One region of the Carnobacterium gallinarum DSM 4847 genome, then DNA from elsewhere that is predicted to be linked to it. Evidence: predicted binding sites of a transcription regulator. Region 1 holds the regulator's gene; the other holds the start of a gene.
The links. The regulator LexA, encoded in region 1, represses DNA repair genes until DNA is damaged. The targets are predictions, from matches to a motif close to CNAACANNTGTTNG.
Positions count from the first base shown of each region.

Region 2: BR43_RS01095 (replication-associated recombination protein A) is a predicted target of LexA. The motif match lies at 4,339-4,352, and genes of this name have one in related genera.

Region 1 is NZ_JQLU01000005.1:2,907,242-2,913,669, forward strand. It holds gene recJ (single-stranded-DNA-specific exonuclease RecJ) at 1-413, shown strand, start outside; gene BR43_RS18200 (adenine phosphoribosyltransferase) at 436-948, shown strand; gene BR43_RS18205 (DeoR/GlpR family DNA-binding transcription regulator) at 1,225-1,971, shown strand; gene BR43_RS18210 (hypothetical protein) at 2,108-2,560, opposite strand; gene BR43_RS18215 (hypothetical protein) at 2,759-3,052, opposite strand; gene lexA (transcriptional repressor LexA) at 3,189-3,812, opposite strand; gene BR43_RS18225 (DUF896 family protein) at 3,995-4,234, shown strand; gene tkt (transketolase) at 4,566-6,428, shown strand, end outside.
Region 2 is NZ_JQLU01000003.1:41,162-47,589, reverse strand. It holds gene BR43_RS01120 (universal stress protein) at 132-605, opposite strand; gene BR43_RS01115 (hypothetical protein) at 754-1,008, shown strand; one part of gene BR43_RS19420 (IS3 family transposase) at 1,083-1,942, opposite strand; one part of gene BR43_RS19420 (IS3 family transposase) at 1,942-2,488, opposite strand; gene BR43_RS01100 (hypothetical protein) at 2,567-2,851, opposite strand; gene BR43_RS01095 (replication-associated recombination protein A) at 2,961-4,241, opposite strand; gene BR43_RS01090 (CidA/LrgA family protein) at 4,511-4,924, shown strand; gene BR43_RS01085 (LrgB family protein) at 4,902-5,609, shown strand; gene BR43_RS01080 (hypothetical protein) at 5,829-6,428, shown strand, end outside.

The DNA.
Region 1 (6,428 bases):
TTACCGAATTATTGCGTAATAGTCAAGCTGAGCGTGTGTATGCATGTTTTTATAGTCAGGATGAGTGCTATTTAAATGGAATGCCTAGTCGTGGACAGTTTGGTGAGCTATTTAAATTTGCAGCTAGTCACAAGGATGTTGATATTCGCCATCGTTTAAAAGTATTGGCTGACTATTTAAAAATTAAAGAAAATCATTTAATTTTTATGATTCACGTGTTTTTTGATATAGGATTTGTTACAATAGATAACGGTGTTATGAATTTTGTTAAAGATGCACCAAAGTGTGAATTGACTGAATCAACAACTTATCAGAATCGTTTACACAAAATTGAGGCTGAAAAAATACTGGTTTATAGCCACTTCGCTGAGCTTGAGACCTGGATTAAAGATCAATTAAATAAACCAGCTTAGGCTGAATGGAGGATTTTTTAAGATGGATTTAAAGAAATATATTGCTGATGTGGTAGATTTTCCCGAAAAAGGAATTATTTTCCGCGATATCTCGCCTTTAATGGCTGATGGTGATGCTTATCGTTATGCAACAAATCAGATTGTTCAATATGCAAAAGATAAAGGTGTTGAGATGATTGTTGGGCCAGAAGCTCGTGGCTTTATTGTTGGTTGTCCAGTTGCGTATGAGTTAGGTATTGGTTTTGCACCTGCACGTAAAAAGGGCAAGTTACCTCGTGAAACAGTAGAAGTTAGCTACGGTTTAGAATATGGAACAGACATTTTACAAGTTCATCAAGATGCAATTAAACCTGGTCAAAAGGTTTTAGTTTGTGATGATTTATTAGCAACAGGTGGAACGATTGCAGCAACTATTGAGCTAATTGAAAAATTAGGTGGAGTTGTTGTTGGAACAGCATTTTTCATTGAATTAATGGATTTAAATGGCCGTGATAAAATTAAAGGCTATGATATTTTCACATTGATGGAATATTAAGACTAACTCTTTAAAAAGTTGATATAATTACTTTTTATTTGATTTAGTATCATAAGCGATACGATTTTTAAAATAGAGAAAACTGCAAGAAATCCATTTTTATAAATGTTGATTTCTTGCAGTTTTTTATTTCACTTATTAGTTTCAAAATAATAGTTTTACCTCACTCATTTTTTAGTTGGACCTAAGGTATAGATCGTTTTAATTTTGGGAAAAACACAAAAATACTTGAAATTACTTAAAAATACTTATAAAATGAACTAAGGAGGTGTAGTTATGACCCAAGAGAAAAGAATTAGCGAAATAAAAAGATTACTTCAGCAAAAAAACGAATTATCAACGAATGAATTGATTACTTATTTTGCTGTTTCAAGAGATACGATTCGTAGAGATTTACTAGTTTTATCAAAAGAGGGGACGGTTAAAAGAACTCATGGGGGGATTATGAAAATAGCTTCTCAGACATCAATTCCCAGCTACAGTGATCGTTTGTATCAACTAACACCAGAAAAAGAAAAAATAGCGCAATTAGCTAATCAGTTTATTACGTCAAACCAGTTCTATTTTTTTGATGTTTCAACTTCGGTATTGAAACTTTCACAGCTAGTAAAAAAAACGATAACAGTTTATACACATTCACTAGATAATAGCATTGCGCTTTCTGGAAAAGAAGTTGTTTCATTGCACTTATTAGGCGGAGCATTTAATCAGGATGATCGCTTTTTTTATTCATTGAACGAGGCGGAATTGGTTCAAGATGTTCAATTTGAGTGTGCATTTATTGGGGCAGGAGCGATTAATTCAGCTGGCGTTTATTTTAAACATCAGGAAGATGCCTACATTAAAAAATTGATAAAAAAACAAAGCAAGCAGGTAATTCTCCTTGCAGAAAATACAACATTTACTAAAAATGCACCATATAAAGGGTTAAACCTCCAAGATATTGATATTTGGATTACAAATGAAGAACCAACGAAGAGACAACGAGATTTATTTGATGAAAGAACTAAAATCCTTTATTGATAGGTAGTTACGTTTGATTGAAAATAATAGGAGATAGCGTGTTGTAAACGGAAATAAATTAATTTTGAAAACTATGCTAATAAAATTTATAAAAAAACACCAACATATAAATTGCAGTTTTATATGTTGGTGTTTTTTAATTAAAATATAACTCATTTATATAATTTTGATAAGCTTCAAAGATGGCATAAAAGAAAAAGGCGATATAACTTGTTAGATCACGAGAGAATTCTAATAAATCTTCATGAGTTCGCTTTAAGTCACCGGCATCAATTGCATCTTTTAAAAAGATTAAAATGGCTGTATGAAATTCAAAAAAGTAGGCATGTAGCTCTTTTAAGGGGGTTCCCATTGCTGCACGATCCTCAGCAAGGTAACGACAAACATTATCATTAGGTTGATCATTTCGGAAATTATCTATCGCTAAACCAAGATAATAAATTCCTTGTTTTCGTTGTTCATTCGCAAAATTTGTTTCTTTTTCTCTAAGTAGATATTCATTTGTTTTTGTATAGTAGTCAGAGTAATATAAATCAAACAGTTGCTCTTTATGTTCGTCTATGTAATTAACTTCATTAATATAGTCCATCATTAAACTCCTTTTTACAAGTATATTGATATTTTTTTAATATAAGAATGGGAAATTCTAACAAAAACAATCATATAACAAATTTGGTATAAAAAATAGAAGAAAATGATATTTTTTAAAAGAAGTTGTGTAATTGTGAACAAAAAAACAGAAATCTAAGTAGATTTCTGTTTTTTTTATAAGAGCAAGCAAAGTTAATTAAGCAGTTTTTGCTTTAGGTTCACGACCTAAGATAAACTCTAAAATAGTTAATACTACTAGAATACCAACAATAATCATAAAGCTTCCAGATGTTTTAACTCCAAAATCCCATGTATTGTAAATCCAAATAACTACTAAACTGTAAAGAATAGAAAGAATATTTAATGCGCCGAAAGCCCATAAATTTCCATTTTCCTTATTTTTCAAATACATTCCGCAAAGACCAATACTTAAAACGATCCAAGCAACTTGAACTAATAAACTAAACCAATAAAATAAAAATGCAACCATCTTTTTTCCTCCTTTTTTATCCACCTATTAGATTTTAGCACAAATTAAAGTAGAAACAACTAATAGGACTTAAAATAATAAAAATAGTATTCAAATCAAGAACAAACTTGACATGAATACTATGAAATTGCTAAGTTTAAGAAATATGACTACGATAAAGTCCAACTACTTTTCCAAGAATACTTACTTCTTCTAGTATAATTGGTTCTAATGTATCATTTTCTGGTTGTAGACGATAATGGGTTTGCTCTTTGAAGAATCGTTTACATGTTGCTTCATCTTCATTTGTCATAGCGATAACGATATCACCATTGTCAGCATTTGCTTGTTTGCGTACAATGACATCGTCACCATCAAGAATCCCAGCATTAATCATACTTTCACCACGAATTTTTAACATAAACAATGAATCTGCATCGTAATTAAGATGCGGTGGAATTGGAAAGTAGTCACTAGCATCTTCTACAGCTAGAATTGGTTCACCAGCTGTTACAGTTCCTAATAAAGGTATTTTATCAGAAGGCACACCTAACTTTGAAAGACCAGCAGCTGTTAATTCAATTGCTCTGGGCTTACTTGGATCACGTTGGATATAACCGTTCTTTTCAAGGCGAGAAAGATGCCCATGAACAGTTGATGTTGAAGAGAGGGAAACTGCAGTACCAATCTCACGAACAGTTGGTGGATAACCTTTTAATTGCACCTGTTCATGTATGTACTGAAGTACCTCAATCTGTCTTGATTCTGGTGTTTTACGCATAATTTAGTGCACCTCATTTCTCTTATGATTTCTTGAATATAGAATACCATAGTTTTGAATAAAAATCAAACAGATGTTCGTATTACTTTTTTAGAATAAAAAAATAATCAAAGGAATATATTTTTTTGATTATTTTTGGTATAGTAATGTAAGTAGAATGAAAGAGATGGAGTGAATGGATTATGTTAGGAAAAAATAAAATTGCACGTATTAATGAATTGGCAAATAAGGCTAAGGCCGACGGATTAACCTTAACAGAACAAACTGAGCAAAAAAAATTAAGAGAAGAGTATTTAGCTGCGTTTCGTGGTGGAATGCGTAACCATATTGAGGGAATGAAAGTCGTAGATGATGATGGAAAAGATGTCACACCAGATAAGCTAAAAGACATTCAAAAAGAAAAGGGACTACATGGTCGCTAAAAAAATGAGTTTACTAAGAAAATCTCTTAGTGAACTTTTTTAATATCTATAATTAAATCTAAATTTGGTAAGTTAAAAAGTAATTTAGATATGAATAATAGTGAAAAATACTTAAATTTAAAAAAACGAAAGTTTTTATTGTTAAATTTTATGTTAAAATTAAGTGGATTTTAAGAACTCAAAAGCTAGTTGTATAAAGGTTTTATTTACCTAAAAAGATAAAGGAAGAGTGCTACAAAAAGAAAAATCTATGAGAAACTTGCTAGAAAGCGTTGCACAAATGCAAATAAAACAGTAGAATAAAGGTATAAAAACCGAGAGGATGATTTAATTGTTCGATACAACTGACCAACTTGCAGTAAACACGATTAGAACACTGAGTATTGAGGGGATTCAAAAAGCAAATTCAGGACATCCTGGTTTACCGATGGGTTCTGCTCCAATGGCGTATACTCTTTGGACAAAACACTTAAAAGTTAATCCTAAAAATTCAACTTGGGTAGACCGTGATCGTTTTGTGCTTTCAGCAGGACATGGCTCAATGCTATTATATAGCATGCTTCATTTAGCAGGCTATCAAGTAACAATCAATGATTTACAAAATTTCCGTCAATGGGGAAGTAAAACTCCGGGACATCCAGAAGTTCATCATACAGATGGAGTTGAAGCAACAACTGGCCCGCTTGGTCAAGGAATTGCGAATGCTGTGGGGATGGCAATGGCTGAAGCGCATATTGCAGCTACGTATAACAAAGAAGGACACAAAATTGTCGATCACTTTACCTATGCATTATGTGGGGATGGCGATTTAATGGAAGGCGTGTCTGCAGAAGCAGCAAGTATGGCAGGACATCTAGAATTAGGAAAATTAGTCGTTTTATACGATTCAAATGATATTTCATTAGATGGACCAACTTCAAAAGCCTTTACTGAGAATGTAGGCAAACGTTTTGAAGCATATAACTGGCAACATATATTAGTTAAAGACGGTAATGATTTAGCTGAGATTGAGAAAGCTCTTGAAGCAGCAAAAGCTGAAACGAAAAAACCAACTTTAATTGAAGTGAAAACTGTCATCGGATTTGGGGCACCAAATCAAGGGACATCTAAAGTTCATGGAGCTCCACTTGGAATTGAAGGAATTGCAGCTGCTAAAAAAGTGTATGGTTGGGATTATCCTGATTTTACAGTTCCAGCTGAAGTAACTGCACGTTTTAAAGAAACAATGATTGATAAGGGTGCAGAAGCTGAATCAACTTGGAATGAAACTTTTGCAGCTTATAAAGGTGCTTATCCAGAATTAGCAGCTCAATTTGAACAAGTAATGTCTGGCAAATTACCAAGTGATTGGGATAGCGAACTGCCAGTTTATGAACTTGGTGCAAGTGCTGCATCTCGTGTAACAAGCAGTGAAACAATTCAAGCACTATCTAAAAAAATTCCAGGTTTCTGGGGTGGATCAGCTGATTTATCAGCATCAAATAATACAATGGTTACAGGGGAAAAAGATTTTGAACCTGGTCAATATGAAGGACGTAATATTTGGTACGGTGTGCGTGAATTTGCAATGGCAGCAGCTATGAATGGAATTGCTTTACATGGTGGCTCTCGGATTTATGGCGGAACATTCTTTGTCTTTACTGACTATTTCCGTGCAGCGATTCGTTTAGCAGCAATTACCAGCACACCAGTAACGTATGTTTTAACACATGATTCAATTGCAGTTGGGGAAGATGGCCCAACACATGAACCAATTGAACAATTATCAAGTTTACGTGGTATGCCAAATCTTTCAGTAATTCGTCCAGCAGATGGAAATGAAGTTGTAGCAGCTTGGGAACAAGCAATCACTTCAACAGACCATCCAACAGTACTTGTCTTGACTCGTCAAAACTTACCTGTTATCGAAGGCACTAAAGAAAATGCACGTAAAAATGTAGCTAAAGGTGGTTATGTAATCTCACCACAAGATGGCGCAACTCCAGCAGGAATCTTGATTGCAACAGGATCAGAAGTAGCATTGGCTATCGAGGCTCAAAAAGTCTTGAAAGCGGATGGACAAGATGTAGCTGTTGTTTCAATGCCAAGTTTTGATTTATTCTTGAAACAAGACAAGGCGTATCAAGAAAGTGTTTTACCAACAGCTGTTCGTAAACGTGTTTCAATTGAAATGGGCGCAACTTTTGGTTGGGAA
Region 2 (6,428 bases), on a different contig from region 1:
AGATTTTAAAATTGAAAAAACTGCAAGAAATCCATTTTTACAAATGCTGATTTCTTACAGTTTTTAGTTTTTATTTAACTGATTTTTATCCAAAATAGTAGTTTTGTTTCAGTTCCATTTTTAGTCAGAATTTATTTGATTTTTTTTGGTGGCAATTTATTTTCTAAATCGGTACGAACAACTAAGACATCACAAGTTGCGTGACGAATAACATATTCTGAAACTGAACCAATAAAGATTCGTTCAACGGCATTTAAACCAGTTGCTCCAACCATGATTAAGTCGATATTTTGATCTTCTGGAATTTGTTTTGCAATAAGCGCTTTAGGTGATCCGTATTCGATCGTATAACTAACTTCTTCAACATTGTGATTTTTAGCATAGCGCAAGTATTCTTCCATTGTGTTCTTTGCTTGCTCCGTAGCTTGTTCAGCCATTGTTCCATCAAAGCTAGAGACGCTTTGGAAAGCGCGAGTGTCAATAACGTGAGTTAGAACTAAAGCGGCTTCATTCCGATTCGCTACATAAACAGCCTTTTTAAAGGCTAATTCTGCTTCTTCTGATCCATCAACAGCTACTAAAATTCTTTTGTATTGTTGTAACATTGTTCATCACTCCAATTCATTTAATATTTATGATATGATAGAGTAAGTTCCTCTATTTCTACTACATCTACAGTTTACACCAAATAGGAATAAAATAGAACTAAGATCCTTCTGTTTACTAAAAATAATTTTAAAGGAGTTTGTAAAGTTGAAAAAAGAACACTACTTAATTCAAGATGTTTTTGCAGACTCGAAATTTTATTTATTTAAAAAATATTCATTAGAGCATAACTTAATTTACTTACAAGATATCAGTCCGGAAGTATTAGAAGATTTTGCTAAAATAGCAGGAGTTGGTGCTGTTAAAATGGCTGCTTTAGTGGAACGTTTAGCAGGACCTGTAGCTTTATTACAGTTAGGAATTTTCTTGCCGGAAGAGTTGTTCAAAAAAGAAGAGATTTAAAAATCAGCCAACTACTATGTAGTGACCCCCAAAAGTTAGACTTTTTTACAGAGTAGATTTTCTACTCTGTTTTTTTACGCAGTTAAACTCATTTTCTTTCTAAATTGAACTGGGCTTAGCCAGTCTAATTTTTCTTTTATTCGAGAATGATTATAGTACTCTATATAGTGTTCAATCGCTTGTTTTAATTCTTGGTAGCTTTTGTAGATAACGCCATGGTAAAGTTCTTGTTTGAGAATACTAAAGAAATTCTCCATAGGAGAATTATCTAAGCAGTTTCCCTTACGAGACATACTTTGAAAAATATGATGCTTTTTTAATTCATGGCTATAGGCTTTCATTTGGTATCCCCATCCTTGGTCGGAATGGAACGTTCGGCGATAGAGGCAATCATTCGTTTTCACAATAGCTCCATTTAATGCATCCATAATCGCTTTTGCTGTAGGTTTCTCTGAAATTGAGTAAGAGACAATCTCGCTATTATACATATCCATGAACGGGTTTAGATAGAGTTTCTTAATACGCAAACTACCCGAGTGATCTTTTTCATAATACTTAAATTCTGTTGTATCTGTTGTCATTTTTTGATGAACAATACTTGTATAAAAATGACGATGAATCCGATTTTTTGCCACTCTCCCAACAGTTCCTTTATAGGAATTGTATTTCCGTGATTTCCGTGTGAATGAGCGTACCAAGATTCCTAATTTTTTCATTAAACGTTGCACTTTCTTTTTATTCACAAGGATACCACGGTTTCTAAGTTCTTGATTCATCCGACGATAGCCATAATCCTTATGTTCGTGATGAATTTTTTCCATTTCTTGTTCAATTGGTTTATCTGGATTTTCACGGTTAAAGCGTTTTTGCCAATACATATAGGTTGACCTAGGAAACCCTAGGGTTTCAAGAATGTCGATTAATCTGAATTTCCCTCGGAGGCTATGAATGATTCGTGCTTGTTTTTCTGTTGCTGTTCCATCAAACGCAACCTCCTTAATTCTTTTAAATAGGCAAGTTCAATTTTTAACTGTAGATTTTCTTTCTCTAGCGCTTCTAAATAGGTTAACTCTTTTTTTGAAGAATCAATAGCTGGTAATTTATTCTTTTTTTTAGGCATTTTAGATGGACGTCCTTTCGGTTGTGAGAGCCCATCTACTCCATTTTCTTGGTAAGCTTTACGCCAATTGGCAATCATAGAAAAATTGGTCATTCCAAACTGATTGGCAACTTCTCGATAGGACATCTCTGTTGTTAGATATAACTCTATCGCATCTAACTTGAATTGAACAGAATAAGTTTTATTTTGGCGACTACGAAGTAGACCTTCCTCACCAAATTCTTTGTACGTATTTATCCAAATTTGTACTTGAGAGATTCCTTTAATGCCATATTTTTTAGCTAAATACTTCATTCCACCTTCTCCATTTAAATAGTTTTGTACAACGTTCATCTTAAATTCTGTGCTATATTTTGCCATACAAAAAGACCCCCAAAAGTTAGATTTTTTAGGTCTAACTTTTGGGGGGCGGTACACTAATATAGTGGGCTGATTTTTTTAATGAATGCGTTTATTTAAGCCTAAAATAAAAAATAAAATCAAGAAGCAGGTGATTATTAAAAAAGTGAGCAATAACCATGCTGGTTGAAAAAATAATAAAACTAAATTAAATAGTCCGCATAACAGTAAGGCAAATCCATAGAATCTAAAAAAATTTAAATTTGCTACATGTTCATTAGGAACTTCCTTAATAATCAATAGACTAGATTTGCTACTTAATAAAAATCCAGCAGCTGAAAATAGAAGAATCGCAAAGATCAACATCAAAATAGTAATAATCATAAAAAAACTCCCTTCATTCATCAGAAAATGATTTTCCAAATTCAAAGGTAAGCATAGCATAAAAATAATGAAATTTGAAGGGATATGTAGCAAGAAAAAAACGAGAAAACTACTCTCTCGTTTTTTTCTTTTGATTGATTTTATCGTACTGATTTGCCAAGCTAGCTTCGTATTTTCCTGTAAAATTTGGTTCATAGTAAATTGCATTTTTTAGTTTATCAGGGAGATATTGCTGATTGACCCAAGCGTCAGGATAGGCATGGGGATATTTATAGTCAATGCCACGACCTAAATCCTTAGCCCCTTTGTAATGAGAGTCGCGAAGGTGATCGGGTACATCTCCACTTTTTCCAGCCCGAATATCACTAAGGGCGGCATCTATCGCTACGTAAGTCGAATTAGATTTTGGTGAAAGGCAGAGATCAACTATAGCAGTTGCTAACGGAATTCGAGCTTCCGGAAAGCCCAGTTTTTCTGCTGCTTGTACAGCAGTTACAGTTCGTGCGGCAGCGGCGGGATTCGCTAATCCAATATCTTCATAGGCAATGACCATTAAACGTCGGGCAATAATGGGTAAATCACCTGCTTCGACTAAACGAGCCATATAATGCAATGCAGCATTCACATCGCTACCACGAACAGATTTTTGCAATGCAGAAATAACATCGTAGTGGGCATCCCCATCTTTATCGTGAGTGAGAGCTTTTCGTTGAACACATTCTTCTGCCACTTCTAAATCAATTCTAATGATACCATCAACAGCAGGATGGGTTGATTTTGCGGCTAATTCGAGTCCGTTTAATGAACTACGTAGGTCACCATTAGTTGCTCTAGCAAAGTGGAGTAGGGCTTCTTTAGTTAATTCGATTGATTGCGTACCTAATCCGTGTACCGGATCATTTAGAGCTGATTCAATCGCCTTTTCGATATCTTCAATAGATAAAGGTTTTAGTTCAAAAATCTGTGTTCGACTACGAATCGCAGGATTGATTGTAATATAAGGATTCTCTGTTGTTGCCCCAATCATGACAACACGACCATTTTCTAAATGAGGCAATAAAAAATCTTGTTTTGGTTTATCTAAACGATGGACTTCATCCAATAAGAGAATGACTGTTCCACTCATTCGAGCTTCTTCAACAACAATCTGTAAATCTTTCTTGGTATCAGTAGCGGCATTCAAGGTTCTAAAGGCGTATTTTGTTGAGCCGGCAATAGCACTGGCAATACTCGTTTTTCCAATTCCAGGTGGTCCATAAAGGATCATAGAGGAAAGCATTTTTGACTCCACCATACGACGAATAATCTTACCTTCGCCAACAAGATGGGTTTGACCAACGATTTGATCGATATTTGTCGGACGCATCCGAAAAGCTAATGGTTGATTCATAGTGTCCTCCTTAGCGGTAAAAAGGTTTATTTTCTTGATTTCTTCAATTTATCACTAGATTAATTATACCACTTTTTAGCTGAACTAACTACAGTTTAGAACGAATGTTCTGTTCAGTAGAATTAAATTTAATTCTAAATAAAAAAGAATACTTTTATTAAAAACCATGAAAAATAGTTATGAAAGCCTTATTATAAAAGGATAGATTTGGAAATCTCCTTTATTTTCAAGAACATTATGGTATAGTATTAGATGTATGGAGGGAAATTATGACTATTTATAAACAGTTACTGTATATTTTAAGCTTTTCGTTTTTAGGAGAAGTGTTGTCAAAAGTACTGGCTTTGCCAGTCCCTGGAAGTGTAATCGGCATGTTGCTTTTATTTTTAGCTTTGCAATTTAAAGTGCTAAAAGTCAAGGATGTTGAAACAGTTGGTGGATTCTTACTAGGTAATTTAAGTATTTTATTTCTACCTGCTGGAGTAGGAATCATGGTTTATTTTCCAGTTATTAAAGACACTTGGTGGTTATTGTTAATTGTTTCATTTGTTACTACAGCTTTGACCGTTGCTTTTGTTGGAGTCGTTGTTCAGGCTGTGAAGCGTCGTTTTGAAGATGAACCTGCTGAGGAAGAGGAAATTGGAAAGGACGATGTGAAAAATGTATCAAGAGCTCACAAGTAACCCTATGTTTGGGTTGATTTTATCAATTGGAATGTATTTATTAGCTTTAGGGTTATTTAAGAAATTCCCTTTTCCGTTATTTAATCCATTGGTAGTTTCAACTGTTTTTGTCATTTTATTTTTAAAAATTGGACATATTTCTTATGAAAATTATTTTAAAGGTGGTAGTATTTTAAATATTTTAATTACACCAGCTACAGTAGCTTTAGGAATTCCATTATATAATACGTTTCATTTACTAAAAAAACACGTTCGATCGATCGTTACAGGAATTTTATTAGGAACGATTTTTGGAACTTTTATGACGGGGTGTTTAGCCGTTATGTTGCAATTAAAGGAAGATTTAATTGTATCAATTATGCCAAAATCAGTTACAACTGCGATTGCATTGGGTATTTCTGAAAAAATGAATGGGATTGCGACAGTGACTTTGGTTATTGTTATTGTCACAGGAATAATCGGTTCAATTATTGGTCCGCCTATTTTAACTTTTCTAAAAGTTGAAGACCCAGTGGCTAAAGGTGTGGCTTTAGGTAGTTCGGCTCATGCAATTGGAACCTCAAAAGCATTAGAGTTAGGTCATGTAGAAGGAGCAATGTCAGGTTTAGCCATTGGTGTAACGGGAGTAGTGACCGTTTTTGTTGCTCCGTTAATGATGAAGTTAATTGTTGTATTATTTTTTTAAATGACTAAAACATTTCTCTAAAGAAAGGACAGTTACTTTCTTTAAAGAGATGTTTTTTTTACAAATTAAATTTTAATGAAAATTAGGTGCATTTTTTGTTTTTTTTTGAGATAATGGTAGAGAATCTGTTTTTTTATGAAAAAACAGTGATACAGTCTTAATTAATTTAATTGATCCACTAGCTATAGCAAGTCAAGCTAAGGGGAAAGGAGTTCTTATATGTCTGAATCTTCAAAAGAAAAAGATGAAAAAATAAAAATTACATTTAAACCACAAATTATTGAAGATACTAAAAATATTACGAGTCAGATGGTTGATACAGTTAAAGTTACATTAAATGATTTGATTACGGATTCAGTTTCTAAGGTGAACGAATTGAATATTCAGCGGTTTGAAGAAAAACAAGCAGAACTTGAGTTAGAATATCAGACAAAGATTAGTGAGCTGATTAGCGAATATGACGAAAAGAAGAATGAATTGAATCGGAAAATTGCAGCTAAAGAAGAAGCAATTTTAGAAAATGCTAAGATGCAAGCCGAGCTGATTTTGCAAAATGCTTTTAGTGAATCAAATGAGATGTACGATGCAGTTCAGAATGAAATTACGGAATTGAAAGAACAACTAGTTCGTTATCAAAAAGAAGTTGAACATGAAAAACAACGTCAAGATAATGAATTATCAAAACGTTTAGATGACCTTAATCAACTTTATCAAGAAAAACAAAGTGAACTAGAGGCAAGTTTAAGTGAGAAAGAGCAAGCTCTACTATATGAAGCGCGACTTGAAGCAGACCGAACTCGTAGTCAAGCAAAGGCTGAA